DNA from 2 places in the Hoeflea algicola genome. Region 2 is predicted to be linked to the other one. Evidence: riboswitches for the same ligand, from Rfam matches in the RefSeq annotation. Region 2 holds a riboswitch; the other holds the start of a gene.
What was found. Region 2 has a riboswitch for cobalamin ahead of OEG84_RS10215 (energy-coupling factor ABC transporter permease). Riboswitches for the same ligand answer to the same signal wherever they lie in the genome.
Positions count from the first base shown of each region.

Region 1: linked by a shared signal. The riboswitch ahead of OEG84_RS08415 (CbtB domain-containing protein) and the one ahead of OEG84_RS10215 (energy-coupling factor ABC transporter permease) in region 2 are both predicted to bind cobalamin.

Region 1 is NZ_JAOVZR010000001.1:1,697,606-1,712,184, forward strand. It holds gene OEG84_RS08340 (TerB family tellurite resistance protein) at 1-397, opposite strand, end outside; gene OEG84_RS08345 (hypothetical protein) at 400-666, shown strand; gene OEG84_RS08350 (TSUP family transporter) at 713-1,468, shown strand; gene OEG84_RS08355 (LysR family transcriptional regulator) at 1,587-2,483, opposite strand; gene OEG84_RS08360 (SDR family NAD(P)-dependent oxidoreductase) at 2,712-3,446, shown strand; gene OEG84_RS08365 (SDR family NAD(P)-dependent oxidoreductase) at 3,495-4,247, shown strand; partial or broken gene OEG84_RS08370 (NADPH-dependent F420 reductase) at 4,282-4,880, shown strand; gene OEG84_RS08375 (hypothetical protein) at 4,965-5,099, shown strand; gene OEG84_RS08380 (EamA family transporter) at 5,163-5,594, opposite strand; gene cobO (cob(I)yrinic acid a,c-diamide adenosyltransferase) at 5,708-6,346, opposite strand; gene OEG84_RS08390 (GNAT family N-acetyltransferase) at 6,410-6,853, opposite strand; partial or broken gene cobN (cobaltochelatase subunit CobN) at 6,856-10,584, opposite strand; gene cobW (cobalamin biosynthesis protein CobW) at 10,609-11,667, opposite strand; gene cobU (bifunctional adenosylcobinamide kinase/adenosylcobinamide-phosphate guanylyltransferase) at 11,672-12,196, opposite strand; gene OEG84_RS08410 (CbtA family protein) at 12,193-12,912, opposite strand; gene OEG84_RS08415 (CbtB domain-containing protein) at 12,925-13,104, opposite strand; cobalamin riboswitch at 13,155-13,526, opposite strand; partial or broken gene OEG84_RS08420 (cobyric acid synthase) at 13,576-14,579, opposite strand, start outside.
Region 2 is NZ_JAOVZR010000001.1:2,068,708-2,083,286, reverse strand. It holds gene OEG84_RS10275 (invasion associated locus B family protein) at 1-362, opposite strand, end outside; gene OEG84_RS10270 (formate--tetrahydrofolate ligase) at 643-2,322, shown strand; gene OEG84_RS10265 (extensin-like domain-containing protein) at 2,378-3,136, opposite strand; gene OEG84_RS10260 (YHYH protein) at 3,166-3,942, opposite strand; gene OEG84_RS10255 (phosphatase PAP2 family protein) at 4,177-4,911, shown strand; gene OEG84_RS10250 (GreA/GreB family elongation factor) at 4,972-5,562, opposite strand; gene rnk (nucleoside diphosphate kinase regulator) at 5,644-6,060, opposite strand; gene OEG84_RS10240 (DUF1206 domain-containing protein) at 6,541-7,422, shown strand; gene OEG84_RS10235 (anthranilate synthase) at 7,643-9,832, shown strand; gene OEG84_RS10230 (c-type cytochrome) at 9,829-10,188, shown strand; gene OEG84_RS10225 (cation diffusion facilitator family transporter) at 10,195-11,094, shown strand; gene OEG84_RS10220 (threonine ammonia-lyase) at 11,137-12,111, opposite strand; gene OEG84_RS10215 (energy-coupling factor ABC transporter permease) at 12,271-12,954, opposite strand; cobalamin riboswitch at 13,010-13,219, opposite strand; gene OEG84_RS10210 (DMT family transporter) at 13,349-14,281, shown strand.

The DNA.
Region 1 (14,579 bases), 370 kb from region 2:
TGGCTTCAAGCAGCCGCCGCTCGCGCTCGTCGACATTGCCGTCGGCCTTGGCGACGATTGCCAGATGATCGAGGATTTCGCGCTTGCGCGGTTCAGGCAACTCGGCAAGCATCGCCGCGGCCTGCGCATCGGTGGTCTCGTAGCCGAAATCATGCAGATATCTCAGGATCTCGGTCAACTCATCGCCGTTGAGACCGAGCAGCCGGGTGCAGATCGCCGCAAACGCATCGGCCTCGGATGAACCCACGGTCTTGTCGGCAAACGACATCCTCACCAACAACAGCAATTCCGCCGTCAGCGCCGGATCATTGGCGACTTCTTCGATCGACGAGTTCAGATCGAGAAATCCGCGTACCCGTTGCGTCCATGAAAGCCCGTTGTCAGCCCCGTTTGTCATGCATGGTCCTTTCCAGCATCAACTTCATCATCAAGACCGGGGCAAGCCCGGACAAGGCCGTAAATTTCCGCGTCCCGCCAGCCCCGGTGGCGAGCCTTTCGCAAAATCCCGATCCTGCCGCCACCAAGGCCGCTTCGCGCGCCGCTGTCAAGCCGCCCGACACGGCAGTTCAAAGCCGCAAACGCCACCGTTCCCCCGGCGTAGCCACCCAGATCGGGCCAAGCCTGTGCGCAAGCAGCAATTGCCCCAACGCCAGCGGCATGCAATAGCTCCAAGCCATTGCCGCCCCCACACCATCTCCCCACAGGCTACCCCATGGAAGACCTCACGCTGACGCTCACCGTGCTGCTGTTCGCGGCGGCCTTCCTGGCGGGGTTTGTCGATTCGATTGCCGGCGGCGGCGGATTGATCGCGCTTCCGGCCATGTTGCTGGTGGGATTTTCGCCGGTCGAAGCGCTTGGCACCAACAAGCTGCAGGGCTTGTTTGGCTCGGGCTCGGCCACGGTCGCCTATGCCCGCAAGGGCCATGTCGACCTCAAGACCCAGATCGGGCCGGCAGTACTCGCGGCCGCCGGATCGGCAATCGGGGCGATGCTGGCGACGCTCATCCCCGGCGAGCTGTTCCGCGCCTTCCTGCCGTTTCTGCTGATTGTCATCGCGCTCTATTTCGGCATCAAGCCCAACATGGGCGATATCGACCGCGCCCGCCGGCTATCGCCGTTCCTGTTCGGCCTCATGATCGTGCCGATGGTCGGCTTTTACGACGGCCTGTTTGGCCCCGGCGCCGGCTCGTTCTACATGCTCGCCTTTGTGGCGCTTGCAGGTTTCGGCCTGCTCAAGGCCACTGCCCACACCAAGCTTTTAAACTTCGCCTCCAATATCGGCGGCTTTGCCGTTTTCGCTTTTGTCGGCGTGATTTCCTGGAAGATCGGCCTGATGATGGGCGCCGCCCAGTTCGCAGGCGCGCAAGTGGGCTCGCGGCTGGCCATGAAAAACGGCGCCAAGATCATCAAACCCCTGCTGGTGATCACCTGCGTGGCGCTTGCGGCTAAGCTGCTGCTGGATCAGTAGGGGAAGCAATACAAGGGTCAACAGAGCCCATTGACTTAAGGTCGGCAGTACTATCGCTGGATGACTTGGGCGCCTAGCGAGACTTAAGGGAAACGAAGAAACGGCTGAGCCCGACTGGTCAGTCGCCCGTTAGTGACAACCCCGTGAGAAGCGGGGCATAAGCCGCGAGCCTGCGGGATACGAACTCCGTGAAAAGCCGCACACGCTTTGTCTTGCGTGTCTCGCCTTGTGTGAGTAGCCACAGCGTTCCGTACTGGTGCAGGTCGGTGCCCGGCACCCTCACCAGCAGGGGATCGGCATCGCCAACGAAGCACGGCAGGGTCGTGATCCCGAGCCCTTGCCGTACAGCCGAGATCTCCGCCGCAGCGTCCGTGACCCTGAATGGAACCCCCGTTGTGCGAACCTCACCCTCCCCCGCCCACTCCGGAATGCCATGAGTGCTGATGACGATCCACCGGACGGGATCAGGCGCGCCCGTACGCCACGCGGCCAGCCGATCGCGAGACATGTAGACGCCGCCAAACAGCTCCGGTCCCTTCAGTCCGTGAAGATTGAGCGGCAGGGTTTTGCGGTCGTAGACGACGCGGATCGCCAAGTCGGCCTCTCGCTTCGTCAGGTTTGCCAGCTCACCGGACGACAGGATTTCCATCTCGATGTCCGGATACAGACGCGCGAAATCAGCGAAGTCCGGCATGAGCAAGTTTGTCGCGAGGATCGGTGTCAAGGTCACCCGCAGCAGCCCTCGCACGCTCTGGTCGCGCCCGAAGACGCGGGTTTCCAATTGGTTCGACGACGCTTCCATATCGTTCGCGAGATCGAGCACCTCTTCGCCCACAGCCGTCAGGCGGTAGCCTGAAGGCAGCTTCTCGAACATCTGCGCCCCAAGGCGGTTCTCGAGCTGGGTAATGCGTCGCAGCACGGTCGCGTGGTTCACCCCCAAGCGCTTGGCGGCAGCCCGCACCGAGCTTTCGCGCGCTGCGGCAAGAAAGTAGCGAACGTCGTCCCAGTTGATCATGGTGCATTCCCGCGCCGCGCCGTGTGGCTTCCAAAGCCCACTATTACATACCAGCATGCAATTTGCGCAATCACCGCGGCATTTATCCATCAAGCTGGATCTTTTTTGCACCACCGATGTGCGCGATTCCGCTCTCCCCACCCGACTTCGGTGACCCCACCTCAGGGCTCTCGGGGAACTTCCCCGTACAGCCAAAAACTCGTGACAGCGAAACGAAGGGTGCATGACATGAACAGACTGAATGGAAAAACTGCCGTGATAACCGGCGGCGCTACCGGCATCGGCCGCGCCGCAGCAAAGCGCTTCATCGACGAGGGCGCGTTCGTTTTCATCTTCGGCCGACGGCAAGAAACGCTTGACGCCGCTGTGGCCGAGCTTGGAGCCAATGCCCTTGCGGTGAAGGGCTCGGTCTCAAATGAGGCCGACCTCGACCGTCTCTACGCGGCGGTTAAGGCGGAACGCGGAACGCTGGACATCGTCTTCGCCAATGCCGGGACGGGAAGTCTGCTGCCGCTCGGAGAGATCACCGCCAAGCACATTGACGAAACTTTCGACACCAACGTGAAGGGTACGATCTTCACGGTACAGAAGGCGCTGCCGCTGATGGACGAGGGCGGTTCGATCATCCTGACGGGATCGAGCGCCGGTACGACGGGCGCCCCGGCATTCAGCGTCTACAGCGCGAGCAAGGCGGCAGTCCGCAACCTTGCGCGAAGTTGGGCGGAAGACCTGAAGGGCACCGGCATCCGGGTCAACGTGCTCGCGCCTGGGCCGACTGCTACCGAACTTGCGGTGGAAGCGGTGGGCGAGGAAGGCATGAAGGTCTTCGCATCGATGAATCCGCTCAAGCGCATGGCCGATCCGGCGGAGATCGGAGCGGTGGCCGCGTTTCTCGCGTCGTCAGATAGCAGCTTAATGACCGCCAGTGAGGTCGCCGTTGACGGCGGCCTTGCGCAACTCTGACCCCGGCGCAATCCCGCGTCTGAGTCACACACTGAAGGATAGAAAATCATGAAAAAACTTGAAGGTAAGATCGCAGTCATCACGGGCGGAAGCAGCGGAATTGGCCTGGCCACAGCCAAGCGTTTCGTAGAAGAAGGCGCGCAGGTCGTGATCTTCGGGCGACGCGAGAAAGTCCTGCAAGAGGCCGCGGTCCTTATCGGGAGAAACGTCACAACAGTGGTGGGCGACGTTTCGTGTCTGGAAGATCTGGACCGGCTCTACGCCACGGTGAAAGAGAAGCATGGTCACATCGAAATTCTCTTCGCAAACGCGGGCGCAGGGACAGTCGCACCGCTCGCGGAAGCTACCGAGTCCCATATTGACCAGACCTTCAATGTGAATGTGAAGGGGTTGTTCTTCACCGTGCAAAAGGCCCTTCCCATCTTCAAAGAGGGCGGTTCGATCATTCTGAACTCTTCGGTCTCGAATGTGATGGGGCTACCGGCGTTCAGCACCTATGCAGCAAGCAAGGCGGCTGTTCGCAGCTTCTCGCGGTCTTGGACACAGGAGTTGAAGGACCGCAAGATCCGCGTCAATACGATGAGCCCTGGCGCGATCGAGACTCTCGCCTTGGCGACAACGACCGGCCTTACCGCTGAGCAAGCCGAACAGGCGGTCGCCCAGTTTACTGCGCAAATCCCAATGGGTCGCAGGGGCAAGCCGCAGGAAATCGCGGCTGCTCTCACATTCCTCGCCTCCGATGAAAGCTCCTACATCACCGGCATAGATCTCGCCGTCGATGGCGGCTGGGCGCAGGTCTGACCCCCCAACTTTAGCACCAGATCGGAGAATTATTATGAGCTACGCAATTATTGGTTTCGGCGAGGTCGGCCAGACTCTCGCCAGGGCATTCGCCCGGAGCGGTATCGCTGTATCCGTGGCGACCACGCGCGATCCTGAAAGCTTCGCATCGGACGCCGCCGCGATCGGATCCGAAGTCACGGCCAGGAAGCTCACGGAAGCGGTCAAGGCGGACGTCATCTTCCTGGCCGTCCGATTCGAGCAGCACCCGGATGTCGCGAAGGCGCTCCCTCCTGGCAGGGGAAGATCATCGTCGACGTGACCAATGCCTATGGTGTGCCTGATGAGGAACTGGGCGGACAGCCGTCCGCAAGAGTCGTCGCGCGAGCGTTCACAGGTGCAAGATTGGTCAAGGGCTTCAACCATCTGGTCGCTCGCGTCCTCGGCCAGGAGCCAGCGGTGCATGGTGGTCGGAGAGTCGTGTTTCTGGCGAGCGACGACGATGACGCAGTGTCGGAAATCGGGACGCTCGCGGAAAATCTCGGGTTCGCGCCGATCACGCTTGGCGAGCTGTCGGGAGGCGGGCTGCTAGTGCAGGCGCACGGTAATAGCTGGGGTCATCTGATCTTTAAGGACCTTATCAAGTTCGACTGACGAACACGACGTACCAACCGGTAGGGCCACGATGCACGGATCGGATTGAGCGCGATCCGATCCGTGCGAAATGGAGAAATTTCCATGAGCATTGAGAAGAACATCAAGACAGGGAAGGACTTCTTCGCCGCCATCGGTCACCTCGATCGCAGCTCCAACAAGCTCAACCCTATCCCCAGGCGCCAACCAGAGAAAGGGCAATTCCAGCAAAAACTGTAAACCAGCTATCCGGTTCGTTTTGTAAATGACCTATCGGCTGGACACTCGATCAGACGCCACACCCTAAAAAACCGCCAGCAAAATCGCGCCGGTGCCGATCAGCGTCACGCCCAGCCAATTGAGCGCGGACAGGTGTTCGCCGAGAAAGATCACGCCGAAAATGGCCACCAGCACGATCGACAATTTGTCGAGCGGCGCCACCCGGGCGGCGTCGCCGAGTTTGAGCGCGCGGAAATAGGCGAGCCACGAGCCGCCGGTGGCAAGCCCTGACAGGCCCAGAAACAGCCAGGTCTTGAACGGGATCGATGACGGATGCCGCCATTTGCCGCTCACCGTCAGGATAGCGCCGAGCACCACAATGATCACGCAGGTGCGGATGAAGGTGGCGAGATCGCTGTCGATATCGGCGATCCCGACCTTGGCAAAAATCGCCGTCAGGGCGGCGAAGACCGCCGCCACCAACGCCCAGAACTGCCAGCTTGCCGTCAGGCTCATCCGATGTCTCCCTGGCTACAACAACGCCAATCCTAGCGGATGGGCAAAACTCACTGTAGCACCTTGAAGCAAGGCGTGGCGCGCCCGAGTGAGCTCACCTGAACGCGCGACCCTCAGAATTCCACCCCGACCTGCGCCTTCACGCCAGAGCGGAACGGATGCTTGATCATTTCCATTTCGGTGACCAGATCGGCAAATTCGATCAGTTCTTCCTTGGCGTTGCGGCCGGTGATGATGACGTGCTTCATCTCCGGCTTTTCCTTCAGTGTTTCGATGACCTCGTTGACGTCGAGATAATCGTAGCGAAGCACGATGTTGAGCTCGTCACACAGCACCATGTCGATTTCCGGATCGAGGATCATCTCGCGGGCACATTGCCAAGCCTCGCGGGCGGCGGCGATATCGCGGCTGCGGTCCTGCGTCTCCCAGGTAAAGCCCTGGCCCATGGTGGCCATTTTCACTTGATCGGGAAAGGCTTCCAGCACCTTGCGCTCGCCGGTCGACCACTTGCCCTTGACGAACTGCACCACGCCAACCTTCATGCCGTTGCCGATGGCGCGGAAGATCATGCCGAATGCGGCCGTCGATTTACCCTTGCCCTTGCCGGTATGGACGATCACCAGGCCCTTTTCGATGGTCTTGGTGGCGATGATCTTGTCACGCGCGGCTTTCTTCTTCTTCATCTTTTCCGCGTGGCGCTCGTTGAGTTGTTCCTCGCTCATTCCATCGGTAATCTTGACCCGTTCGCTCATCTCAATCCATCCTTTTCAACATCAATCCTGACCGGCAAGACCCGCCGGTTCAAGCGGCATTTCTCAGTTCCGGCTTCCGCCCGCATCATCAAAGGCCTTGGCAAACCAGATCCGCTGCGCATGGCCGCGCGCAGCCGGCAGACGGCCGCATTCAACATAGCCCAAGCTCTCGTAAAATCGTGGCGCCTGAAAAGTGAAGGTATCGAGATAGATCCCGGCATAGCCCTTCTGCCGGGTGATCTCTTCGGCCCGCAGCATCAGCGCCCTGCCAATCCCGCTGCCGCGCTGTTCATCAACGATGGCCAGCAATTTCACAAACAGCCAGCCCTGGACGAAATAGCCCGACAGCCCGCCGGCAAGCCTGCCCTCGGCATCGTCAACCCGCAGGTGCAATTTGTCAGGCTCGAACGGCAGCCCCAGTCCGGCCGCGGCGTCATCAAGGATCGCGTCAACTGCGGCAAAAAACTCGCCGCTCGTGTCATCGATTTCGCGTATCTCGAATGCCATGTTCAGTCCTTGGCCCCACGGGCAATGTCTGACAGGGCAAACTTGGCCGAATTGCTCTTTGGCGTCCACAGCCCACGCTCGATGGCCTCCTCGAACTTTTCAGCCATTTCCCTGAGCGCATCGGGGTTCTTCTCGCGCAGGAAATCCAGCGTTTCCTGATCCATCAGATAGGCTTGGTAGACCGCCTCGAAATGCGCATCGCGCACCGCCCCGGTGGTGGCCGCAAAGGCAAACAGATAATCGACCGTCGCCGCCATCTCGAAGGCGCCCTTGTAGCCGTGGCGCTTGACCCCGGAGATCCATTTCGGATTGACCGCCCGACCACGCACGACGCGGGCAATTTCTTCTTCCAGCGAGCGGATCACCGGGCGTTCGGGCCGCGAATGGTCATTGTGATAGATCGCCGGCCGGCTCCCGCGCGCCGCTTCCACCGCCGCCGTCATGCCGCCTTCGAACTGGTAGTAATCATCGGAATCCAGAAGATCGTGCTCGCGGTTGTCCTGGTTTTGCACCACCGCCTCGACGGTTGAGAGCCGCTGCTCGAACAATTCGCGCGCCAGCTGCCCCTCTTCCCCAGCTCCATAGGCATAGCCGCCCCAGACCACGAAGGCCTCGGCCAGATCGCTGCGGTCGGTCCAGCCGCGCTCATCCATCAGCGCCTGCAAACCCGCCCCATAGGCACCGGGCTTGGAACCGAACACCCGGAAAGAAGCCTGCCTGCCGGCATCCGCCTCGCTGACACCGGTGTCAATCAGCCGCGCGCTTTCCTGCCGGGCGCGAGCCGCGAGCGGATTATCGGCCTCGTCTTCCTCAAGCGCTGCAACGGCGCGCACGGCGCGGTCAAACAACGCAATCTGGTCGGGAAACGCATCACGGAAAAACCCTGAAATCCGCAAGGTCACGTCAACCCGCGGCCGGTTCATCATCGCCAGCGGAATGATCTCGTAGCCGGTCACCCGCCGCGACGACGGGTCCCACACCGGCTTGGCGCCGATCAGCGCCAGCGCTTGGGCAATGTCATCGCCGCCGGTGCGCATGTTGGATGTGCCCCAGGCAGTCAGCGCCATCGAGGTCGGCCATTCACCATGGTCCTGGGCGTGACGGGTAACCAGCAGCTCCGCCGATTTCTGCCCCAGTTCCCAGGCCGCCGGCGTAGGCACCGCGCGGCTGTCGACCGAATAGAAATTCCGCCCCGTCGGCAACACGTCCGGCCGACCGCGCGTCGGCGCCCCCGACGGGCCTGGCTGGACGAAGCGCCCGTCCAGCGCCATCAAGAGACCCTCAAGTTCAGCTGTGCCGCAGGCCCGCACTGAAGGCATGATCTGCGTCCGGATATTCTCCATCACGGCTGCAGTCGCTGCCCATCCCGAGGGCACAGCCATTCTCTCCGACACCAGCTCGATTGCCAGCAGTTCGATCCGCTCCACCGTGTCGCCATTGGTGCGCCAGAGGTCATCCGAAACCGCCTGCAGTTCCTCAGGTTTTGACCCCGACCACCGCTCACCCATCGCGCAATCGAGCGGGTCGAACGCGGTCAGCCCCGCATCCCGCGCAATCGCCCGGTGCAGGCTGTCCTCGCCCGGCGCTTCGCCGCGCTTGATCCGCGCCAACGCAACCGTCAGATCAACAAGCAGCCCCCCTCGGGTGAAAGCCCGAAAATATGCAGCCCGTCGCGAATCTGCATTTCCTTGAGATCGCAGAGCCAGGCGTCAAGCTTTTCCAGTGCCAGGTCGTCATCATCATCGGGCGCAATGCCGGCATCCCTGTCGAGCCCGATGTCATGCACCAGTTCAAGAATCTGGCGTTTGAGCAGTTTCAGCCGGCGCGGATCGTGGCCTGCCGCCTGGTAATATTCATCCACCAGCGCTTCGAGATCCTTGAGGGGCCCATAGCTCTCGGCCCGGGTCAGCGGCGGCGTCAGATGGTCAATGATGACGGCGGCAGCGCGGCGCTTGGCCTGCGTCCCCTCGCCCGGATCATTGACGATGAACGGATAGACATGCGGCGTCGGCCCGAGCACCGCTTCGGGATAGCAGGCCCGCGACAGTGCCAAGGCCTTGCCCGGCAACCATTCCAGATTGCCGTGCTTGCCCATATGCACCACCGCATGGACATCGAATTCCCGCCGCAGCCAGGCGTAAAACGCGAAATAGCCATGCGGCGGCACCAGATCGGGCGCATGGTAGCTGGCCTTGGGATCGATGTTGTAGCCGCGCGCCGGCTGGATGCCGACAACCACATTGCCAAATTTCAGAAGCGCCAGCTCAAAACCGCCGTCGCGGTAGAACGGATCGGCGTCCGGCTCGCCCCAACGCTCTGTCACCGCCGCGCGAATTGATGGATCAAGGGTATCGAAAAATTGCTGATACGCCCCGAGCGAAAGATATTCACCGCCCTCGCGTTCAGCCCGCAATGCATTGGTCGGCCCTGCCCTGAGCCTGGTCACCAGCGCATCACCATCAGCGGGGATATCCCCGACCTGATAACCCTCCGTTGACATCGCCTTGAGCACCTCGATGGTGCCTGCCGGCGTATCCAACCCGACGCCATTGGCAATGCGGCCGTCGCGATTGGGGTAATTGGCAAGCACGATCGCCACCCGGCGCTCCGCGATCTCGGTACGCCGCAACCGCGCCCAGCGCGCCGCCAGCTGCGCCACAAACGCCACCCTGTCGAGTTCTGGCGCATGGGTGACGATGTTGGCTTCAACGGTTTCATCAAACCTTGCTGCCGCCTTGAACGACACCGCCCGGCTCAGCACCCTGCCATCGACTTCCGGCAGCGCCACATGCATGGCCAGATCGCGCGAGGTCAGCCCTTGCAGTGAGCCTGCCCAGGCTTCGCGGCCACCGCTGGCAAACACCGCCTGCAACACCGGCGCGCCAGTTGATTCCAGCACCGTGCCCTTGGTCTTGCCGCCCGGCGATGACACCGCAAAACCGGTGGCATTGATCACCACATCCGGCGCCGCATCCGCAAATATCGCCTGTAAAGTGCCAACCGAAACCGGGTCCTTGAGGCTCGAGACGAACACCGGCAACGCATTGACGCCTTCGGCCAGAAGCCCTTCGCACAGAGCCGCCACCGGCGCCGTCTGGCCGCTCTGCACCAGCGCCCGGTAAAAACACACCGCTGCAACCGGCGCACCGGGCGTCCAATCGCGTTGCAGATCACCAAGCGCCGGATTGGCCAGCCGCGGGTGCCACAGCCCGGCCTTCAGGAGTGGCGCCGCCGGCTGCGGTTTCTCGGCCCCATCGAGCAGGGCCTCGGCGTAATCGATCAGCGCACGGGCGTTTTCGGCCCCGCCTTCGGTCAGATAGGCCCAGAGATCGAGCCGTTCGGCTTGCGCGAGCGTCGATAGCGGATCGAGCCCGGGATCGGGCCGGTCGTCACCCGGCAGCGCTGCAACCTTGAACCCATGCATCGTTGCGGCTGCATGCAGGCTTTCCAGCACATAGGAAAAATAGCTGCCCCCCCAGCGCGCGGACGATCACTAGCCGGGCTTTGGGCGCCATCCGGGCGATGAAGGTATCGACCGACATCGGATGCTTGAGATCGGACAGGCTTGCCAGCCGCCACTCCATCCGTCCGGTCGTCTGCCGCGCGGCAGCCACACTTGCCAATTCGGTGTCAGCAGCGCTCAGGAACAGGATGTCGCCCGGGCTTTGGCCCAGATCGACAGCCTCGTCACCATCGCTCAACGTCCCCTTTTGGGCGACCAGCAGATGCATCGGGACACAGCCTCCTTAAACGGATCAGCCCGCCAGCGCGGTCAGCTCGGCGCTGATTGCGGCCTGGTCGATATCATGCAGACCGATGACGACGAGCCTGGTTTCGCGGGTTTCCGCCTTGCTCCAGGGCCGATCGAAATGGGTGTCGATGCGGTTGCCGACAGCCTGCACCACCATCCGCATCGGCTTGCCGGCGATGTCGGCAAACCCCTTGAGCCGCAGAATATCATGGCTGACGATCACCGATTTCAGGCCTTCAGCAAACGCTGCCGGGTCGTTGACCGGACCGAACGAGACCACGAAGCTCTCGAATTCGTCATGGTTGTGATCATGATCTTCGCCGGCTTCGTGCTCGCGCTCATGGTGCGATTTGCGGTTGCCGATGTCGTCTTCGGTGCCGACACCAAGCCCGAGAAGCACTTCCGGCGCCACCTCGCCCTGCCGCGCCTCGATGAAGATCGGCTTGCGGGTCAGGTGCCCGGCAATTCCGGCGCGCACGCCCTCAAGATCGGCGGCACTGATGAGATCTGTCTTGTTGAGAACGATCAGGTCCGCCGCGGTGAGCTGATCCTCGAACAGTTCTTCAAGCGGACTTTCATGGTCAAGCCCCTGATCGGCTAGGCGTTGCGCGTCGAGCTTGCCATGATCATCGGCAAACCGTCCCGCCGCCACCGCGGCGCTGTCGACCACCGTGACGACGCCATCGACGGTCACCTGGGTCTTGATTCCCGGCCAATTAAAGGCAGCGACCAGCGGTTGCGGCAGCGCCAGGCCGGAGGTCTCGATGACGATGTGATCGGGTCGGTTGTCGCGCGCCAGCAGCTTTTCCATGGTCGGAATGAAATCATCAGCCACCGTGCAGCAGATACAGCCATTGGTCAGCTCAACGATGTCGTCTTCTGAGCAGACCTCGTCGCCACAACCCTTCAGCACGTCGCCATCCACGCCGAGATCGCCGAATTCATTGATGATCAGCGCAATCCGCTTGCCCTTGGCATTGGCCAGCATGTGCCGGATCAGCGTGGTCTTGCCGGCGCCGAGAAAGCCGGTGATCACGGTGGCGGGAATTTTCGAAGCAATCATGGGGTCACCCCTTCATTTTGAGTGGCAGGCCGGCGGCGACGAAAAACACGTCGTCGGCAAGGCCCGCGATTAACTGGTGGAGGCGGCCGGCGTGATCGCGAAAAGCCCGCGCCATGGCGTTTTCCGGCACGATCCCGAGCCCCACCTCATTGGAGACGAAAACCACAGGGCCTTTGAGGCCCGGAAGTACTGCAGCAAGCTTTTCGAATGCCGCATCGATATCGTGTTCGCCAAGCATCAAATTGGTCACCCACAAGGTCAGGCAATCGACAAGAACCGGGCGCTCAGCCCGGGCGTGGGCTTCCAGCGCCTGAACCAGATCAACCGGCGCCTCGATGGTTTCCCAGCCCGCTCCGCGCCGATCCCGGTGGGCAGCGATACGCGTCCGCATCTCCTCATCCCAGGCCTGGCCGGTGGCAAGGTATAGCCGCGTCGGCGACGATGCCTCCAACAGCGATTCGGCGAATGCGGATTTGCCCGACCGTGCGCCACCCAGCACCAGCGTGACTGGCGTCAGGCCGCTGGTCACGCCGTCTGGTCCGGGGGCACCCGCGACATGAACAGCCCCAGCAAGCCACCAAGCACCAGCCAGAAAAACAATGTGGTGGCCAGCGACGCTGCCGCATAGGCGGAGGCAATATAGGCCGGCACATTGCTCGACAGATCCTCGGGCACTGGAGAGCCCCAGAAATGCGGCGCTGCAATCACGATCACTCCGAGCGCCTTGGCGATCCATTCCGGTCTTTGCACGATCAGCCAGAGCCCCAGCGCGGAGGCTGCCACCGCGATTACCCACCATTCCTGCCGGGTGCCAAGATCGGCATAGGGGAATCCGGGTACGGCCGGCGGCAGGCTGAATGCCGGCGCCAATTGCACACTGAACCAGCCGGCTGCACCAAGCATCAAGCCCCGCACCACGGCATCGCGGCCAGCGGGAAACTCGATCCCGGTCAGCAGCGCAACAGCGGCAAGCAGCAACGCAAAGCCTGCGCCCGCGACCAGATTGGCCAGAACGGTGTTACCCAGCCGGCCAAATCCGAGAACAGTTTCCTCTTCGCCGTGGTCATGCGCGGCAACCGCAGCGCCGTCGGTTTCGGCAACGCCGTGAGCGTGGCCGGCATCGCCGTTTTCATAGGTTTCTGCCTGCAGGATCAGCGGCACGATTCTTGTATATTGAGCGGGCGTCATCACCATACCGGCAATGAGCCCGGCGGCAAGAGCCGCCAGGAGCAACCTGACAATCATGATATCAATCCCTTAGTGGCAGGGAAAGCCGTAGGAATGCCTTGTGTCGTGCGCTGCGTCGTGCAGCGTCTGCGAATTGGCAAGGCCAACGCCGAACACAAGGATCGAACCGACGACCAATGCCATCAGGCCGGCAACGGTGCGTGCGCCGATGCGATCGGTCAGGGAAAGAGTTTGGGTTTTAGCAGACATGACAACCTCCGTGAGTGACTTCGGAAGAAGGTTTCTTCCGAAGGTCCGGCTCTCAACCGGTGCGAATGGCAGGTCTCCTGGCTCGCGGGTCACGTCAACGTTGCCGTCAACATCAGCAAATGCCGGCCTTCCCAACGTCAATGCGGTCATGAAAACGGGACGATTCGTAGACAAAGAGGCGTCCGCGCCGATTGATCATGCCGCCACGTCAGTGGCTTGTCCGGTCCGGAGCTTCAAGTGAGCAGGAAAACACCATTGTCATCCGCCACTCTGGCCACCCGGGCCGGTGACATTCGCCTCGCCGCTCTACAGTCGCGGGGTCGGCTGCGATAAAGATGCCCTGTTTGGGTCCATCCCGTCGCATTCCCTTTTGATCCGGAAACCCAACCTGAGTTTCTGGAACCATTCCAATCTCAATTGATAGGGCCGCCGCAGATGAGTGTCAATCGCCATTGCAACCCGTCTTGGCCCTCAACGCCCGATTGGTGACGTCGCCTGCATCAGACGGTCAAATCCCACCAGACGGTCAAGATCGGCTGCGATGGCATCGAGCGCCGCGTCAACCTCGTCCCGGTGATTGCGAGTGCCGCCGCTGACCCCGAACCTGGCAAGCAGCCGCTCCCGGTAGATGTCAGAATCAAACAATCCATGCAGATAGGTACCTGAAACACGCCCGTCGGCTGAGATCGCGCCATCGGGACGGCCATCGAGAATGGTCATCGGCCGCGCGCAATCGTTACCCCGACTCACCCCCAGATGAATCTCGTAGCCAGACAGCAAAACGTCGTGTTCAGCCGATCGTGCGTCAATGTTACGCACCGTCTTCTCCGGCGCCAACTCGGTTTCAATGTCGAGCAGACCGAGCCCGACGGCGACACTCTCGCCCCCCTCTAGCCCGTGAGGATCGCTGACCTGTCGGCCCAGCATCTGGTAGCCGCCGCAGATGCCGATGATGTGGCCGCCGCGGCGATGATGCGCCATCAGATCCCGGTCCCATCCCTGCCTACGAAAATCGGCAAGATCGGCAATCGTCGACTTGGATCCGGGGAGAACCACCAAACATGCATCCTCTGGCAACCGTTCGCCGGGCCGCACGAACACCAGATTGACCCCGGGTTCGGCTTTGAGGGGGTCGAAATCATCGAAATTGGCGATCCGCGACAGCATCGGCACCGCAATCTTCAGTCCGCCAGTCGTTGCCTGCACCAACCGCTCCAGCGCCACCGAATCCTCGGCCGGCAGCCGCGCCGCCGGTGCGAGCCAGGGAATCACCCCTAGGCACGGCCAGCCGGTAAACTTCGCAATCGCAGAAATACCATCGTCGAACAGGCTCACGTCACCGCGGAACTTGTTGATCAGGTAGCCGACGATCATTGCCCGGTCCTCGTCGGGAAGAATCGTGTGCGTGCCCACCAGCGATGCGATCACCCCACCCCGGTCAATGTCACCAACCAGCACCACCGGCACCTTCGCCG
Region 2 (14,579 bases):
GCTGAGGCGAAGCGCTCGGCTTCCTGGCCGGAAATCAGGCAGCTGGTTCCGCCCTCGCAACGTCCGGGAGCATAGTCGAATGTGCTCATGCCATCTTCGATGATGGCAAAGCCGCCAGCTTCGAACTGGGTGCCGCGTTCGAACGAGAATTCGAAACGCAGGCCATCGACGGCGCTGCGGGTGATGAAAACGAAAGCCGCACCGAAATTCGGGCGTGGCGCGTAGACATCGACAATCCGGACATAGCAGCGCTGCTCAACGCCCTTGCCGATATCACGCTGATCGCAGGCGCTGTCCCAGATTCCCAGCGTCTTGTAGTGATCGACGACCCATTTCCAGTCGTCGACCGTGTTCTGCGCCATGGTCGGCGAGGCCAGCGCCAAGAGGAATATAAGTATATTATATGCGTGTTTTAAAAATGATGTTTTCATAGCTGCAAGTCTTGCCAAGGCGCAGGTTGCGCGCAAATCAACGATTCTCACGGCTTCGCGAGAAAAGTTGACTCCTGTTCATGGGTATAGTGTCGCAATTGGCGCATTGTACGTCCTGTTTTACACAGCTGTTGCGGCCGCTTTTAGTTTCTATTCGTGCGGACCGGCCACGCGGCACAAGCGGGCCAGGTTGGGGAGAGGACACGACATAATGGCTGAGTACAAATCCGATATCGAGATTGCCCGCGCGGCGCAGAAGAAGCCGATCATGGAGATCGGTGAGAAGCTTGGTATTCCGCAGCTGGATCTGGTGCCCTATGGCCACGACAAGGCCAAGGTCTCTGCCGATTTCATTGCCCGGCAGAAGGACAAGCCCGATGGCAAGCTGATCCTTGTTACGGCCATCAATCCGACGCCAGCCGGTGAAGGCAAGACCACCACTACGGTGGGGCTGGGCGACGGGCTCAACCGTATCGGCAGGCGCGCGATGATCTGCATCCGCGAAGCTTCGCTGGGGCCGAATTTCGGCATGAAGGGCGGGGCCGCAGGCGGCGGCATGGCGCAGGTCGTGCCGATGGAAGAGATGAATTTGCATTTTACCGGCGACTTCCACGCCATTACCAGCGCTCACAATCTGCTCTCGGCGATGATCGACAACCATATCTACTGGGGCAATGAGCTGGAAATCGACGCGCGCCGGATCGTCTGGCGCCGGGTGATGGACATGAATGACCGCGCGCTGCGCGATGTCGTTGTCAATCTCGGCGGCGTCGCCAACGGCTTTCCGCGCCAGACCGGATTTGACATCACGGTGGCGTCGGAAGTCATGGCGATCCTGTGCCTGTCCAAGGATCTTGAGGATCTGCAGCACCGGTTGGGCGCTATCGTCGTTGCCTATCGCCGTGACAAGTCGCCGATCTACTGCCGCGACATCAAGGCCGATGGCGCCATGACGGTGCTGCTGAAAGACGCGATGCAGCCCAATCTGGTGCAGACATTGGAGAACAATCCGGCCTTCGTGCACGGCGGACCGTTCGCCAATATCGCCCATGGCTGCAACTCGGTTGTGGCCACCACCACGGCACTGAAGCTGGCCGATTACGTGGTCACCGAAGCCGGGTTTGGTGCTGATCTGGGCGCTGAAAAATTCTTCGACATCAAGTGCCGCAAGGCAGGACTGAAGCCCGATGCGGCGGTGATTGTCGCCACCGTGCGGGCGATGAAGATGAATGGCGGGGTCAAGAAGGACGATCTCGGCGCGGAAAACATCGCCGCTGTCGAGAAGGGCTGTGCAAATCTCGGCCGTCACGTGCAGAACGTGAAGAAATTCGGGGTGCCGGTGGTGGTGGCGATCAACCATTTCGTCTCTGACACCGATGCCGAAATCCAGGCGGTGAAGGATTACGTCGCAACGCTCGGTACGGAAGCGATCCTGTGCAAGCACTGGGCACTTGGCTCGGCCGGGATCGAAGATCTGGCGCACAAGGTGGTCGAAATGGCCGAATCCGGCCAGGCGCAATTTGCCCCGCTTTACCCTGACGACATGCCGCTGTTCGACAAGATCGAGACCATCGCCAAATCGATCTACCATGCGGGCGAGGTGATCGCCGAGAAATCGGTGCGTGAGCAACTCAAGCAGTGGGAAGCGCAGGGCTACGGCAAGTTGCCGATCTGTATGGCCAAGACCCAATATTCGTTCTCCACCGATCCGAACCTGCGCGGTGCGCCGACCGATCACACTGTGCCGGTGCGCGAGGTGCGGTTATCCGCAGGGGCTGGCTTCATCGTCGTCATTACCGGCGAAATCATGACCATGCCGGGCCTGCCACGAACGCCATCTTCGGAAAAAATCTTCCTCAATGAAGCCGGCCAGATTGAAGGCCTGTTCTGACGCGTGGCGCGGTGACATCAAAGCCGGGCGGATTTGCCGCCCGGTTCGATTATGATCACTGGCACAGCCGGTAGCCGTGGTTGCGTTTGGCGATGTCGAGATGGAGGTGGTTGTCGTGGCTGGCGTTGGCGCCGGGACCGAGCACGGTGGTGAAATGCAGGCAGCCGCCAGCGCGCACGGCGCGCTGGAATGCTTCTTCGAAGTTGCCGTCGCCACTGCGTGGTGAAATGCCGAGGGGCTTTCGTCCGGCAAATTCGTAGTTGACAATATCGATGGCATTGCCGATCGAATGCTCCGACAGCTTGCCTGTCGCCCGATTGTTGCGTCGCCGGCAGACATAGGCCGAGCCATGGTTGATGGCGTTGAGGGAAACATCACCCGGTAGTGCCGAGGTTGCGGGTATGACCACGGTGCCCACCCACTGCGCCAGCGCGAGCGCCGTTTCGCAGCGCAGTTGCGTTGCGGGCCTCAGCACCACGCTGCTGGCGATTTTGGTGACCGCGTAAGGCGTGTTGATGCCGCAGCCATTCTCACCACTGAGCGGCTCAAGCCTTTCATATGTAACTCCTAACTTTCGCAATTCCGCTTCACAGCTTGCCAAGCCGGTTTCGGAGTCGGCAGGAGCCGATATATCGGGCAGAGGCCCGGGGCTTTGATCGGGGCTTGCCTGTTCCCGCATCGCTGGGGAGCGCACCTTGCTCTCTGGCGTCTCTGTCGATTGCTCCGGTTTTGGTACTGGAACCGGCGGATCCTGTGGCAAGTCCATGCCTGTCAGCATCAGGAAAACGGCGAGGATCATGAAAGTCCGGTGCACCAATACTGATCCTCGCTCTGGTTTTTCGTTCAGGGCCTGCCGAAATCGCGGCTCACCTTACCCCAGGCGCAATGCGGGAAATAGGGGTAGCTGTCTGTGATGAAGTAGACGAATTTGCCGTTGAGCTGGCCGCCATTGCATTGGTCGAGCGTGCCCGAACCGCCGGTGTATTGCCAGTCCTGTACATAGGTGCCGTCATGCTTGCCGCCGGGGCCGCCGTTGCGGATGCCGGGTTTCAGCGTGTAGCCAGAACGGGCCTTGGCACCGAGATAGTGGATCTCGAACCCGTCTGCAGCAAATCCAATCAGGCTGGAGCTGTTGCCCTTGAGAAAGCCGGTCGGCTTGGCGTGGTAGTGATAGAGCCCGCGATTGTCGACATGGGCATTGTTGGCATCAAGGCCGAGCATGTCGCCGGCGCCCTTGCCATCGAGTTTCCAACCCGACGACCGATCGCGGCTGAAGCCGCGTGGCGAAGAGGGATCATAATAGTCGGCGGTGCCGGGGCGGATCATCACGCCGTTGAGCGCGAAACCGGTAGAGCCGCGCAATTGTGTCGCGCGCCCTGTCTTGACCGGGTTTTCCGGCACGCAAACCTCGATCACCTGCGCGGAAATGCGGTTGGGGTTTCCGGCATTGGGAAACCGGCCGGTGGCATGATCGGGCAGGCCGTTGGAGACCATGCAGATCTTGCCGCGGCTCTTGGTGATCGATACCGAACCGGAGGCCGCGTCGGCTGCCACCGCGCTTGCGACGATGCCGGCAACGGTGACGGCGGCGATGACAAAATAGGAGAGTGGGCGGTCCATGAGTTTCCCCTTCTGGTTTGTTCTATTCACGTCTGGACAGGTCAATACTGGCGGTTTGCACCTTTCTGCGGGGTGACGGATTGATTACAGTTTGGTTATGTTGCTGCGCGGGATAAAGCCCTGTTGCGGTCTGCCGGAAAAGGGTTGCAGGGCAATGCTATCCGGTGGGTCAGGGAACGAACCGGTCCCCGGCGAGTTTATCATCACACAGAAAGACAAGGGGCGACACGCAGCATGGCGGTCGAAAAGAGTGCATCATCGCTGGCCGAGTGGCTGGTTCGCGGCGTCAAAAACGGCAGCGCCCATCGCCTGCCGGTGTTGCTGATGGGGGTGGTGACACTCGGTTTGTTCGGCTTCATCTCGATTGCCGATGAGATGGCTGAGGGTGAAATTCGCAATATTGATGAGACACTGTTTTTGCTTCTCAGGGTCCCGGGCGAGCCGTCGACGCCGCTGGGGCCGGACTGGCTGCAGGAAACCGCACTCGAAGTCACGGCGATCGGCGGGTTTCCGCTGATCATTCTCACGCTCGCGGCCGTTACCGGGTTTTTCATCGTCACCAGGCGCTATGGCGCAGCCCTCTATGCGGTGCTGTCGGTCGGCTCGGGAGCACTTTTGAGCCAGACACTGAAGCAATACTACGCACGGCCACGCCCGGATCTGGTTGATCACCTCGACAGCGTTCACACGCTGAGCTTTCCCAGCGGTCATGCGCTGGTGACGACAGTTGCCTATCTGACGCTCGCCGCGCTGGTGATCGGCTTTCTCGGCGATCGGCGAGCGCGGGCCTATGTGCTTGTGGTAGCGGTTTTGGTGGCCGTTCTTGTGGGTGTCAGCCGGGTCTATCTCGGCGTGCATTGGCCCAGTGATGTTGCCGCCGGTTGGGCGCTGGGCGCTGCCTGGGCGAGCTTTTCATGGCTGATCGTGCATTTCCTCAAGCGGCACAGAAACCTGAAACTGGGTTCTTGATACAAAATGCCAATGTGAGTTTCCCCCACCGGTTTAACCGGCGGGGGAAGTTCCAAAGCGTCACGCAGCACTCGGACCGGGATCATTGTCGCCAGAATCCGAATGTGTCTGAGGGTCGCGCTCCGACCCTGCGTCGTAAGCCAGGTGAATCCCGCCGCGGTTACGCTGTTGTTTTAGCCGTTGCCGGCGCGCGGTTTCGGGCTGGAACAGAACTTCCTCGAGCAGGATGCGCTCGGGAATGCCGTTTTCCTGCTTCGGCAGGGTAAGGCAGGCCGATTCCTCCAGTCCCAGCAAAGCCAACCCGCGTGCCGTGGTCAAAGGCAGGCTTTGACCAACGATGCCGGCCATCGCGTCCTGGGTAATGATGGCGGTCTGTGCGGACAGTTCGCCGACGCGGTACCGTACGCGGCTGTTCAAGGTAACAATGTTGTCGGGTACATCCTCGCCGAACACCACCCTTGCGGTGTCGAGCTTGTGTCTGAGCACCTGGCAAACGCCATCTGTCAGCATAAGGCGACGGTCATACATGGTTTCAAGGATTGCAAAATCCTTGCTGGTCAGGGTGCATTCCTGGTTTTTCCACATGGCGATCTCCGATTGCGCCAACTCCTGGCGACGCATGACAGGGAAGGGAGAACTGGTCCCCTGCACCGCGAATGATCCGGTGCAGGGGACGCTACCCTGTCAGGAGGCGAACCCCCTTATGTGGTGGAGAACGGTCGTGCATGATGATCACTCGGCCAATGCAGGGTGTTTGGTCTGACTGACTTCCAGCACCTTCAATTCATGACGCTGGCCGTTGGGCGCTGTCCAGTCGATGGTTTGACCTGCCTTCAAGCCGATCAATGCGGAGCCGACCGGGGTCGTAACAGATATCCGCCCGTCTTCTATATTGGCATCTACGGGGTAGACCAGCGTTACTGTCTTGCTGTCCTTGTTGTCTGCCACATAGGTCACGGTCGACCCCATTCGCACGATCGATGGACTTATCGCGGTGTCGCTGACGATCCGTGCGCGGTCGATTTCCTCGGCCAGGCTGATGGCAAGCTCGGGGCTGCGCTGAGTCCGCGCCGCGGCAAGATTGCTGAGCCGGTCGTAATCGGTTTCGGTGATCGTAATTGCAGGTTTGCGCCTGTTTCTGGGCTGCATTGAAGTATCCACGCAGTGAAGTTGTCCCGATCCGAAACGGATATGGGCATGATTGAGGATTTTGGGTGATTTTTACGCCGTCAAATGCGGGCTGGTAGACGTATCTGCCGTTTGCCTGAATGGCCCGCTTCGCAATCCCGCAGTCCGGGGGCGTAGGGCGCCGAACTGAGGGTTAGGCTTCCGCGATGGGAAAAGCCCTGAACAAGCGAACAATATGGAAGCGATACGTTTTCATGCTGCAAATGTGGGGTACACCCACGGTGATGTCAAGCGGTGGCTTGTATCCCGGGCGCCCCCTCGTATGAACTCGGAGAGGGAAATTTTTGGGCCTGTCTGCCTGTCTCGGCCCTATAGTGGGGAGCCAGCGCGTCATGACTGTGCGGCCTTATCAGATTAAACAATGATATCGGGGGAACCATGTCGAACTTGTCAGGTTAATGGTCATGCTCCCGGACTTGGCGGAATGTAGGGGCAGGGTCCGTGGCCGTGCGTGGCGAGCGCATCAACCGGGCTGATGTACGTATTGATGCCGCTACGCGAGGGCAGCAGATGGCCGCACCGGTACTGACATCAACGAGCTGGCATGACTGGTTCAAGCCATTCGCGCGGCTCGGTTACGGTGCCCGCGGTCTGGTTTATCTGCTGCTTGCCTTTTTCATCGGCAGTGCGGCGCTGACCACCGGCAGCGGCGGCGACACCAAAGATGCGGTTCAGTTCATCACCCGGTCGACAGCGAGCGTGATTCTGACACCCCTGCTGATCGTTAGCCTAGCTGGCTATTGTGTCTGGCGCATTGTCCAGTCGGTGTTCGATACCGACGATCACGGGTTCCGGCCTGCCGGGCTGGCAGTTCGCGCCGGGCTGCTTGGTGCGGCCGCGTCCTACGGGTTTCTGACAGTCTACGCCTTCTCGCTCTGGTGGGGCAGCGCGAGATCTTCCGGCAGCGGGAGTGGTGATGGATTTGCCCGTACGGCTGCGGCGTTCATCGGTGCCGGACCGGTGTCGATCATTCTGGCCTCGGTGTTTGCGATTGTCGGCGGCGCGCACATCTGGAAGGCGGCGGGCCGCAAGTATCACGATCATATCGACGCGCCCGAATCGATCATGCGGTGGATTGATATCGCCGGGATCGGCGGTCTGACCGCACGCGGACTGATCTTCATTGTCATCGCCTTCCTTTTGTACCGCCGAGGCCTGGCCGGCGATGGCGGGCAAGCGAGCCTGCAGGCAGCGCTCGATTTCATTGCAGGACTTCCGTTCGGGGCGTGGCTGCTGGGCGCCACCGCGGGCGGGTTCTTGCTGTTTGCGATCTATTCGTTTGCCGAGGCAGTCTGGCGGCGGATCAATCTTGACGACATGTGAGGCACCGCGCCACTTGATGCGCGGCGTCTGCTGGGCTATGACGCAAACCATGACGATGCATGTGGCACAGAAAAATTGGTGGTGGGCTCGCTTCTAGGCGGCCTTGACCACGCATGCGCGTTTAAGATCAACAAGCCGCCCGGGACCGAAAAGGTCCGGCGGCTTTTTTGTTTGTGCCGCCGGGCCAGGATCACCGGATCGGGTCAGACGGAGAAAAGACATGGGCACGACGGCAAAAGGCGACGGCGCGGAACGTTATGTAACCCGCGGTGGGGTGGCGATCACGCGGCGACGGCGGGAAACACCCTACGCCGATGCGATATCCGATTACATCGATGCGCTCGACAGCCGCCGCGGTGCCGTGTTCTCGTCGAATTATGAATATCCCGGCCGCTACACGCGTTGGGACACGGCGGTTATTGATCCACCGCTGGGGATTTCTGCCAGAAACCGGAAGCTGACCATCGAGGCCTATAACGGTCGCGGCGAAGCCTTGATCGAGATCCTCGCCGCAAAGCTTGGCGGACAGGCCGACTTCACCATTTCCGCGCGTGCTGCCCGGACGCTTGAGATCGACATCCATGAACCCGACCGGGTGTTCTCCGAGGAAGAGCGCTCGCGGGCGCCGACGGTGTTTTCGGTGCTCAGGGTGATTGTCGAACTGTTTCATTCGGAAGAAGACGGAAATATCGGCTTTTATGGCGCGTTTGGCTATGATCTGGCGTTCCAGTTCGATTCCGTGCCGCCGAAGCTGGTCCGCTCCGATGATCAGCGCGACCTGATGCTTTATCTGCCTGACGAAATTCTGGTGGTCGACAACCATGCCGCCAAGGCCTGGATCGACCGCTATGATTTCGCACTCGATGATGTGACCACTGAGGGCCGGGAGGCGGACATCAGTCCCGAGCCGTTCAAACCGGCCGATGTCATCCCGCCCAAGGGCGATCATACGCCGGGCGAATATGCGGAACTGGTCAGGCGCGCCAAGGAGAGTTTCAAGCGCGGCGATCTGTTTGAAGTTGTGCCGGGCCAGACATTCTTCGAGCGCTGCGAAGCCCGGCCCTCGGAGATCAGCCGCCGGCTGAAAGCCATCAACCCGTCGCCCTATTCGTTCTTCATCAATCTCGGCAACCAGGAGTATCTGATCGGCGCGTCGCCGGAGATGTTCGTGCGGGTCAATGGCAGACGGATCGAAACTTGTCCGATCTCGGGCACGATCAAGCGCGGCGAGGATGCCATTTCGGATTCGGAGCAGATCCTCAAGCTGCTCAATTCCAAAAAGGACGAATCCGAACTGACCATGTGTTCGGATGTCGACCGCAACGACAAGAGCCGGGTGTGCGAGCCCGGTTCGGTCAAGGTGATCGGCCGCCGTCAGATCGAGATGTATTCGCGGCTGATCCACACCGTCGACCATATTGAAGGCCGGTTGCGTGACAACATGGACGCGTTTGACGGCTTTCTAAGCCACGCCTGGGCAGTAACCGTGACCGGTGCGCCGAAGCTCTGGGCTATGCGGTTTCTCGAAAACAATGAGAAAAGCCCGCGCGCCTGGTATGGCGGGGCCATCGGCATGGTCGGCTTCAATGGCGACATGAACACCGGGCTGACGCTGCGCACGATCAGGGTCAAGGACGGGATCGCCGAAGTCCGCGCCGGCGCGACGCTGCTATTTGATTCCAACCCCGAAGAAGAAGAAGCCGAAACCGAACTCAAGGCCTCGGCGATGCTCTCGGCGATCCGCGATGCGCGGCGTGGCAATGCGGATGTTGCCGGCAGGCAGACAGCGCGGGTTGGCGACGGGGTATCGATCCTGCTGGTCGATCACGAGGATTCCTTCGTCCATACGCTGGCCAATTATTTCCGCCAGACCGGCGCGAAGGTGACCACCGTGCGCTCACCGGTGGTTGATGCCACATTCGAGCAGGTGTCGCCTGATCTGGTGGTGCTGTCGCCGGGGCCGGGGCGGCCCAAGGATTTCGATTGTGCCGCCACCATCAAGCAGACGCGTGCCCGAGCGGTGCCGGTGTTTGGCGTCTGTCTCGGGCTGCAGGCGATTGCCGAAAGCTTTGGCGGAAGCCTGCGCGAACTGGCCGTGCCGATGCATGGCAAGCCATCGCGAATCCGGGTGGCGTCCAAAGGCATCATCTTTTCCGGCCTGCCCAACGAGGTGACGGTCGGGCGGTATCATTCGATTTTTGCCGACAGTGCCACATTGCCGAAGGAATTCCGGATTACAGCGGAAACCGATGACGGAGTGATCATGGCGATTGAACACGAGAGCGAACCGGTGGTCGCTGTGCAATTCCATCCTGAATCGATCATGACGCTCGGCCAAGATGCCGGAATGCGGATAATCGAGAATGTGGTGGCGCACATGACGCGCGGAAAAAAGGTGAAGGCGGCATGAGACACATCCACAGAACCGGCCGGGGTCTGATGACCGGTGCATCTGCTGCCCTTGTTGTTTGCCTGTCTGTCGGGGTAGCCCCTTCATGGGCGCAGTCGGATGAAGAGGCGGAAGCCGGGCGGGAGTTGGTCGAGACCAATTGCAGCCGCTGCCATGCGGTGGGGACGGCGGATGCCAGCCCGCACAAGGCGGCGCCGCCGTTCCGCAAACTGTCTGACAGTTTCCCGATTGACGCGCTTGAGGAAGCCTTCGCCGACGGACGGATCTATTCGAACCATCCCGACATGCCCGAATTCATCGCCACGCCGGAGCAGATCGAGGCGATCATCACCTATATCGCCTCGCTGCAGAGCTGACCGGAGATGCCACAATCTGCTCTCACCGTGCGGCGGCTGGCGTTCTGGTCGATCCCGCTGGCGCTCGGTGTGATGGCGCTCAAGTTCGTCGCCTGGCATGTCACCGGGTCGGTCGCGCTTTATTCCGATGCGCTGGAATCCACCGTCAACGTGATTGCCGCGCTGGCGGCGTTCATTGCCGTCGGCTACGCCCAGAAGCCGGCCGATACCGGCCATCCCTTTGGTCACTACAAGGCTGAGTATTTTTCCGCCGTGCTGGAAGGTGTGCTGATCGCTGTTGCAGCCCTTTTGATCGTCAACGAGGCGATTGCCGGGTTGATGGCGCCGCAACGGATTGAAGCACCGGGGCTGGGGCTGGCGATCAACGCCAGTGCTGCGCTGATCAACGGTGTCTGGGCCTATGTGCTGATCCGCGCCGGACGGCGTTACCGCTCGCCGGCGCTGAGCGCTGATGGCCATCACATTTTCTCCGACGTCATCACCTCGGCCGGCGTCATCATCGGGCTGGGTCTGGCGATTGCCTTTGATCAGCCGCGGCTTGACCCGTTGCTGGCACTGATTGTCGCCATTAATGTGTTGTGGCAGGGCTGGAAGGTAATTGCCTCATCGGTTGACGGGCTGATGGACCGGGCGATTGATCCCATCGATGAGCAGCGCATACAGAGCATCATCAAGGCCGAAGCGGGCGGCGCCATCGAAGCCCATGATATCCGCACCCGGATGGCGGGCAGGGTGTCTTTTGTCGAGTTTCATCTGGTGGTGGACGGCGACATGAGCGTGGAAGCATCGCACGCGATTTGCGACCGGCTGGAGACCAGGCTGCGCCAGCAGGTCGAGGGCATTCGGGTGACCATCCATGTCGAGCCCGCGCACAAGGCCAAGGATGAGGGTGTCAGGCTGACCTGAGAGATCTGTGAGGCTTGATCAGGTTTTCGATCGCAAAGCCTGCTATCCGCCAAACTTGTCGAGCGCCATGCGGAACACATCGGCATCGACATTGCCGCCGGAAATGGTGACGATGACGTCTTCGCCTTCGATCTCGTCTGCATGAAACAGCGCGGCTGCCAAAGCCACAGCACCGCCAGGTTCGGCGACGAGCTTGAGCCGGGAAAAGGCATGAGCCATGGCGTGAAGCGCTTCGTCCTCGGTCACGACCAGTCCTGGACCGGCAAGCCGGGAAACAATCGGAAAGGTCAGGTTGCCTGGTTGCGGGGTGATGATCGCATCGCAAAGCGAGCCGGAGAGGCGGCTGTTGCGCTCGATGACGCCTGACGCCAGGCTGCGAGCCATGTCGTCAAAATCTTCGGGTTCCACCGGGCGCGCCCGCAGACACGGGGCGTCCGCCTCAAGTGCCAGCGCAACCCCCGCGGTAAAGCCGCCGCCGCCGCAGCAAACAAGCACATCGGCCTTGGTGATGCCTTCGGCGCTCGCCTGTTCGGCGATTTCCAACCCGCAGGTTCCCTGACCTGCAATCACCAGAGGGTTATCATAGGGCACGATCAGCGTCAGGCCGTGTTCTTCCGATAGCCGCGCGCAAATTGCGTTCCTGTCATCTTTTGCGCGGTCAAACAGAACCACCTCGGCTCCGAGAGCCCGTGTATTGTCGATCTTCGACTGCGGTGCATCCGATGGCATGACAATGATCGAACGCACGCCATGCCGGCTCGCTGCCAGGGCCACGCCCTGCGCATGGTTGCCGCTGGAAAAGGCGATGACGCCACGTGCCCGGGCTTCGGGATCCAGCCCCGACACCGCCGACCATCCGCCGCGAAACTTGAAGCTGCCGGTGTGCTGCAGGCATTCCGGCTTGACCCAGACCCGCCGGCCGGCGATCTCGTCGAGGAATGGAGAATTCAGCAAGGGCGTGCGCCGGGCATGGCCTTCAAGCCGGGCCTGGGCGGCGCGGATCATCTCGATGTTCATCCGGGGGTCCTCATGTGAATCGTTTGTCAGGATGCTATCGGCGCAGTGGCCCGTCTCCAAACCCTTTTGCGGCTTTGGCATGCTCGGATCATCCGATAAACGAAAAACGCCGCGCGATCCTGATCACGCGGCGTTTGCCAATCTCATATAGAAGAACGTTTATGCCGCCTGATTGTGCAGGCGGTTATAGAACATCGGATTGTCCTGGGTACCGCTGAAGGTCTTGGCGAGCGCCAGGACGCCAAGATCGGCGATCGGCTCTATGATGATGACCAGCATGTAGGCGCCACCAAAAGCTGCAATCTGCGAGAGGTTTTCAGCACCGAAGCCGTGGCCATACAAAGCCCAGAATCCAACCCACATGACGATGCCGCCCTGATAGCTGGTCGAGAGCGCGAGTGCCTGCTTGTAGGACACATCCTTGTAGGCGGTGCCCGCCGGGATGATGCGCTTGGCAATCAGCGACATGGCGTAGAGCGGCACCAGCAGGGTGGTGACGTTCATACCGTATTGCGGCAGATCGAAAGGCGCGAAGAAAACGCCTTGCATCAGCAGCCCCAAAGCCAGGCCAATTGCCGCGGGACCGGCCCCGAACATCAGATACAGCGTCGAGCCGAGAATGAGATGGACTTCCGAGACGCCGATTGCGTGGTGAGGAAACACTTCGAAGAACACAAATACCATCAGTGTGGTGATGACCGAGCGCATTCCAAGGGCTGCGACGCCACCATCGTTGCGGATCGTTTCCCAGGACATCTTCATCAGAAGGCCACCAGAAGCAGCGGCCGTTGCGTAGCTCAGAACGATCTTTGCGCCGTCAACGACGCCAGGTTCAATATGCATAACGTAATCCTTTCCGCACCCTTCGTGCGACAGGTTGAATTCGGAAGCGTATGATGGCTTCCCCGAAATTCGGGCAGGTCTCCTGGCTCGCGCTTCATGGCCGTCATCCGCCTTCCCGGATTTCTCCAGTGGCATGATGGATGCAGCTCGCGCTTACAGTTGCGAGGGCAGCCACGGATCGGGTCCCATTACGGGTCGTCCCTACCGTGTTCCCCTTTAATCCCGAAGGCTTGGCCTTCTTGGAACCCGAACAGGCCAAAACTAATTCACACTACCTGAGATGGCAATCTGAAAAGACGACGTTACGCGGCAAACTCCGTTGCTTGCCTTGCTCCTGTGGCCCTCATTGTCAGATCGGATTGCCGGTGCCGACGCTGACTGTTACGCATCCGGGATGAATGTTGAAAACACCGACCATCCCGATTTGCTCGGCTCCGGGCTTGCAACGTTTGCCGTCATCGCCGCTTCCGTGGGGTTTGGTCTCGTTCCCTATTTTGCCCGTACACTGACGGCTGAAGGAATGGCGCCGCACGCAATCGCCTTTTTCCGCTATGCCTTCGCCGCGATCGTGCTCTTACCCTTTGTCTGGCTGGCCCGGGCGCAATGGATGGCGCTTATATGGGGGCTCGTTGCCGGTATCGGCATGGGGGTCGGCTGGGTCGGTTACGTCCGCGCCGTCGAGATCGTTCCGGTATCGACGGCGGGCATTCTCTACATGACCTACCCGGTGTTCACGCTGCTGATTGCCTGGCTGGTATTCGGCGATTCGCCGGGTCGCCGCGCCATCCTGGCGGCGTTGATGATTGTCGCGGCCGCCGCACTCGCGACGTCGCCGGATGCGATCACGCCGGATCAGGTTCCTGCACTGATTCTGTCCCTGGCGGCCCCACTGGGGTTCGGCTTTGGCATCAACGTGCTGGTGCACAAGCTTGCCGTGCTCAAACCGGTGGTGCGTATTGCCTGTGTCAGTCTCGGCTCGGTTCTGGGGCTGTTGCCGCTGATGGCGACGACCCCGGTGGCGGCGTTGTTTCCCGTTACCGTGTCAGGCTGGTGGCTGGTGGCGGGCATCGCCTTTGGCTCGGCGCTGGTTCCGCAATTGCTCTATACCGTGGCGGCTCCCGTCATCGGCACTGCCCGGACGGCGATTGCCGGCAGTTTCGAGTTGCCGACGATGTTTCTGGTTGGCTGGTTTGCCTTTGCCGAGCCGGTCGGAACTGCCCAATGGGCTGCCTGCGCAATTGTCATTCTGGCGATTGCGCTGACGCCACGGAAGTCGATTCGCAGTGTGGCTGCCAACATAGCGGTTGAGACTAAACGCTGTTCATGACGTCGAATTTCCTTGCTGCGCCGCAACAAAAATATGCCGGCGCGCCTTGACATGGCCACATTTTTCGGGCCTAAGGGGGCAACTGGATAGGGGCCCTTTCGGCCGCTGCACGCCTCCTTAAGCGATGAGCGTGTTCTGACTTCCCCTAAAATCCACCTTGAAATTTCGCGTCGGCCAGCGGCGATGCGCCCAACCCGAACACCCCCGATCGCGGAGATACCGCTGCCGGAGGGACTTGTTTTATCGGGCATGGTCCGCGAATTGGCGGCGCTCAGCGCACGCCCCGACGCCTGCCCAG